Regions from separate parts of the Pseudomonas sp. 210_17 TE3656 genome, predicted to be linked through region 2. Evidence: predicted binding sites of a transcription regulator. Region 2 holds the regulator's gene; the other holds the start of a gene.
The links. The regulator FliA, encoded in region 2, starts transcription of late flagellar genes. The targets are predictions, from matches to a motif close to CTAAAGTTTNNNNNNNNNNNGCCGNTAA.
Positions count from the first base shown of each region.

Region 1: ACVI9W_RS07025 (methyl-accepting chemotaxis protein) is a predicted target of FliA. The motif match lies at 946-973, and genes of this name have one in related genera.

Region 1 is NZ_JBTRBC010000001.1:1,480,668-1,483,130, reverse strand. It holds gene ydcS (putative ABC transporter substrate-binding protein YdcS) at 1-718, opposite strand, end outside; gene ACVI9W_RS07025 (methyl-accepting chemotaxis protein) at 1,025-2,463, shown strand, end outside.
Region 2 is NZ_JBTRBC010000001.1:1,038,057-1,040,519, forward strand. It holds gene ACVI9W_RS04905 (protein phosphatase CheZ) at 1-683, opposite strand, end outside; gene ACVI9W_RS04910 (chemotaxis response regulator CheY) at 703-1,077, opposite strand; gene fliA (RNA polymerase sigma factor FliA) at 1,182-1,922, opposite strand; gene fleN (flagellar synthesis regulator FleN) at 1,919-2,463, opposite strand, start outside.

The DNA of each region.
Region 1 (2,463 bases), 440 kb from region 2:
CATGCCAGTAGCGATGGATCAGCGGCTGTTGCTGACGCAGCAGTTCCAGCACCGCCTTGTACTGGGTTTCGTTGAGTTCGTAGGGGTTCTGGATACCCAGCTCCGGCTTCGCCGATTTCAGGTACAGCGCTGCGTCGGCAATGTAGATCGGCCCGTCGTAAGCCTGCACCCGTCCTTTGTTCGGTTTGCCGTCCGGCAGGTTCTGCGGTTCGAAGATCACCCCCCAACTGGTGGGCGCTTCCTTGAATACATTGGTGTTGTACAGCAATACGTTGGGGCCCCACTGGTAAGGGGTGCCGTACACCTGGTTGTTGACCACATACCAGGCGCCGTCCTTGAGCCGCGGGTCGAGGTTTTTCCAGTTCGGGATCAGCGCAGTATTGATCGGTTGCACGCGCTTGCCGGCGACCAGGCGCAGCGAGGCGTCTCCTGAGGCAGTGACCAGGTCGTAACCGCCCTTGGTCATCAAACTGACCATTTCATCGGACGTGGCGGCGGTCTTGACGCTGACCTTGCAACCGGTTTCCTTCTCGAAACCGCTGACCCAGTCGTAGGCCTTGTCACTTTCACCGCGCTCGATGTAGCCGGGCCAGGCGACAATATCCAGCTGGCCTTCGCCGTCACCCACCGCCTTGAGCGGCTCGGCGGCCTGCAGGCTGGCGCTGGCCAGCAAGGCGGTACTCAGAACGCTGAACAATGCGGTCTTGTGCGCTGACATGGTGTTCCCTCTTGTTTGAAATTATGGTCGGGGCAGTAACAAACAAAGGTACAAGCGTAGTGCGGTTATCGTCGGTTGGTTCCTGGTGATCGCCCTGGCGTGCTGGGGCATCATGAGGGGTGGCCTCACAATTGGTTTTATCGTTGGCTGTCAGTGTATATCCTTTTTTTCGATGGGGATGAGGCGCCCATATCGCGGGGCAAGCCCGCTCCCACAGCGATGCATTTTTAAGGTTTGCCTGATAGCCCGCCTTACTCCCCGTTCCCTAGACTCGTCCGCCAGATCAACCCCCTGGCAGGACATCACATGCAACTCAGGAACTTGCGGCTGGCCCAACGTGCCACGCTGATTTTCGTCATCATCAACCTGCTGGTCGTGGCGCTTGGCGCGATTTCCCTCTGGCAGATGGGGCGGGTTCGTGCAGCGGCGGTGGAGATCGAGCGCAACTGGATGGAAAGTGTCCGGCAGGCCGGAACCATCGACGCAATGGTATTGCGCATTCGCCTGGAAAGTTTCCGGATGATCAACTCTGCCAGCCCCGAGGTGCGAAGGGCTTCGGCCGATGCGGTGGCCGATATCCGGGTCAAATTGAAACAGATGGTAGAGGGCTACCAGAAGCAGGTCAGCAGCCCTGAAGAAGAGCAGATTTATCAGGCGGTCAAGCTGGGTATCGCTGTGTATGACAGCAAGCTTGATGCACTCCTGCAGATCGCCCTTTCGGGGGCAGCGCAGGACGCCATCGACTACATCGACAAGCACATCCGCCAGCCCACCAACGAACTTCAGGCGACCATTGGCAAGCTTGTCGTGCTCAATCGAGAGGGCGGTCGGCAATCGGGCATCGAGTCGGAAGCGATTTATCAGCGCTCGATCATTACGGTGATCGGTATCGGTGCGTTGGTGATTGGCTTGAGTGTCATTCTCGGCATCCTGTTCGCTCGCAGCATCAGTGTGCCTCTGCTGTCGGTATTGAATGTCAACCGCAAGATCGCCGAAGGTGACCTGCGTACCGAGCTTGTAGTTACCGGCAAGGATGAACTGTCCGACCTGATGCGCTCGACTATCGCCATGCAGGCGAGCTTGCGGGACACCATCCAGCACATGGGCAATTCGGCCACCCAGCTGGCTGCGGCGGCGGAAGAAATGCATTTGGTGACCGAGGATTCAAGCAACGGCCTGCAGCGCCAGAACGATGAAATCGAACAGGCGGCAACGGCAGTGAATGAAATGTCCGTTGCCGTCGAGGAGGTCGCCAGGAACGCGGCATCGGCCTCGGAGTCTGCCCAGGCATCGGACGCTTCCAGCCGGATCGGCTCCGAGCGGGTGCTGGAAACCGTCGAGGCGATCCGCAGCCTGACCGGCATCGTCACCCGTACCAGTGGGGAGGTGGAAGGGCTGGCCAGCAAGGCCCAGAACATCACCAAGGTGCTGGATGTGATCCGTGCCATCGCCGAGCAGACCAATCTGCTGGCGCTCAATGCCGCGATCGAGGCGGCCCGGGCGGGCGACCAGGGACGCGGCTTCGCAGTGGTGGCCGATGAGGTGAGGGCCTTGGCCCATCGCACCCAGGAGTCCACCAAGGAAATCGAAAGCATGATTGCCGATATCCAGACCGGGGCCGAGCAGGCCGTACTGGCCATGGGCCAGAGCTGTGCCGACGCCCAGAGCACCTTGAGTATTGCCCAGGACGCCGGCGCTGCACTGGACGCGATTTCCCGTTCGATCACCGAAATCAACGAACGCAA
Region 2 (2,463 bases):
TTTTCTTGATCTTTTTCAGCGCGCAGCTGCTGGTGGTCATGTTCGATACCGGCAAAGCGGTCGACTTGACTGGCCATCAGCACGAGCTTGAGCAGATTGCTTTCTACTTCGGTGACCAGTGCCGTGACACGTTTGATCACCTGACCGGTCAGGTCCTGATAGTCCTGAGCCAGGAGGATGTCGTTGAGGTGGCCGGCGACCTTGCGGCTGCCTTCCTCACTACGCTCCAGGAAACGGTCGACACGGTGCATCAGCTCGCGGAACTCCGGCGCGGCCACTTCACGGCGCAAGAAGCGCTGCCAGTCGGCGCGCAGATCGCGGGCTTCGTCACTCAGCTCGTGGAGGACCGGGGTGCTCTCCTCGACCAGATCCATGGTCCGGTTCGCCGCGCCCTCGGTCAGCTTGACCACATAGGACAGGCGCTCGGTCGCATCGGTGATCTGCGAGACTTCCTCGGCCTGCGGCATTTGCGGATCGATCTGGAAACTGACGATCGCACTGTGCAGCTCACGCGTAAGCTTGCCGACTTCCTGGTACAGGCCACGGTCACGGGTCTGGTTCAGCTGATGGATCAGTTGCACCGCGTCGCCGAATTTGCCCCGCTCGAGACTGTCGACCAGTTCGTGGGCATGCTTCTTCAGTGTCGACTCGAAGCCGTCCAACGATGAATGTGTTTGCTCCATAGCGCCCCCGTGGCGTGTCTTAGCTGTTGACGCGCTCGAAGATCTTCTCGATCTTTTCTTTCAGCACCTGGGCAGTGAACGGCTTGACCACATAGCCGTTGACGCCGGCCTGGGCCGCTTCGATGATCTGCTCGCGCTTGGCTTCGGCAGTCACCATCAGCACCGGCAGGTGCTTGAGGCGCTCGTCGGCACGCACTTTGCGCAGCAGGTCGATACCGGACATGCCCGGCATGTTCCAGTCGGTCACGAGAAAATCGAAATGACCGCTTTCGAGCATCGGCAGCGCCGTGTTGCCGTCATCGGCTTCCTGGGTATTGGTGAAGCCCAGGTCACGCAGCAGGTTCTTGATGATCCGCCGCATCGTCGAAAAATCGTCGACGATGAGGATTTTCATGTCTTTGTTCAATTAGACCTCCAAGCAGTCTTTAACGCGCTCAGCGCTGAACGCGCATTCAATCAATTCGGGCACTACATTTCGCGACTGCATTGAACCTGCGTTCAACGCGCCCGCCATTCCCCCAGGCGACCACGCAAACGCGCCGCGCACTGGCTGTGCAACTGGCTGACGCGCGACTCGCTGACACCCAGGACCTCACCGATTTCCTTGAGGTTCAGCTCTTCGTCGTAGTACAGCGCCAGGACCAGACGCTCGCGTTCAGGCAGGTTGGCGATGGCATCGGCCAGGGCTGCCTGAAAACGCTCGTCTTCCAGATCGCGCGAAGGCTCGAGCTGGGCACTGGCGCCGTCCTCGTGCAGGCCTTCATGTTCGCCGTCCTGTAACAGGTCGTCGAAACTGAACAGGCGGCTGCCCAGGGTGTCATTCAAAATCCCGTAGTAATCATCGAGACTCAATTGAAGTTCGGCAGCAACCTCGTGATCTTTAGCGTCACGGCCGGTTTTTGCTTCAATTGCACGAATCGCGTCACTGACCATGCGGGTATTGCGGTGGACCGAGCGCGGAGCCCAGTCCCCTTTACGTACTTCGTCAAGCATTGCCCCACGGATACGGATACCGGCGTAGGTCTCAAAACTGGCACCCTTGCTCGCGTCATACTTGTTGCTGACTTCGAGTAGGCCGATCATGCCGGCCTGGATCAGATCCTCGACCTGGACACTGGCCGGCAAACGCGCCAGCAAGTGATAGGCGATACGCTTGACCAACGGCGCGTAGCGCTCGATCAACTCGTACTGACCATCGCGAGACGCGTTGCTGTACATCCGGTATCCGCTGGCGTTCATAGCACAGGTCCCGCGCTCGTCGGCTGCACCAGGCGTTCGACAAAAAACTCCAGGTGACCACGCGGGTTGGCAGGCAGCGGCCAGGTATCGACCTTCTGGGCAATGGCCTTGAATGCCAGCGCGCACTTGGAACGCGGAAAGGCTTCATAGACCGCTCGCTGCTTTTGCACCGCCTTGCGCACACACTCGTCGTAAGGCACCGCGCCGACGTATTGTAGGGCAACGTCGAGGAAGCGATCAGTGACCTTGGTCAACTTGGCGAACAGGTTGCGCCCTTCCTGCGGGCTTTGCGCCATGTTGGCCAGGACCCGGAAGCGGTTCATGCCGTAATCGCGGTTGAGCAGCTTGATCAGCGCGTAGGCGTCGGTGATCGAGGTCGGTTCGTCGCACACCACCAACAGCACTTCCTGGGCTGCGCGGACGAAACTGACTACCGAGTCACCAATACCGGCAGCGGTATCGATCACCAGCACATCGAGGTTGTCGCCGATCTCGCTGAAGGCCTGAATCAGACCTGCATGCTGGGCAGGCGCCAGGTGCA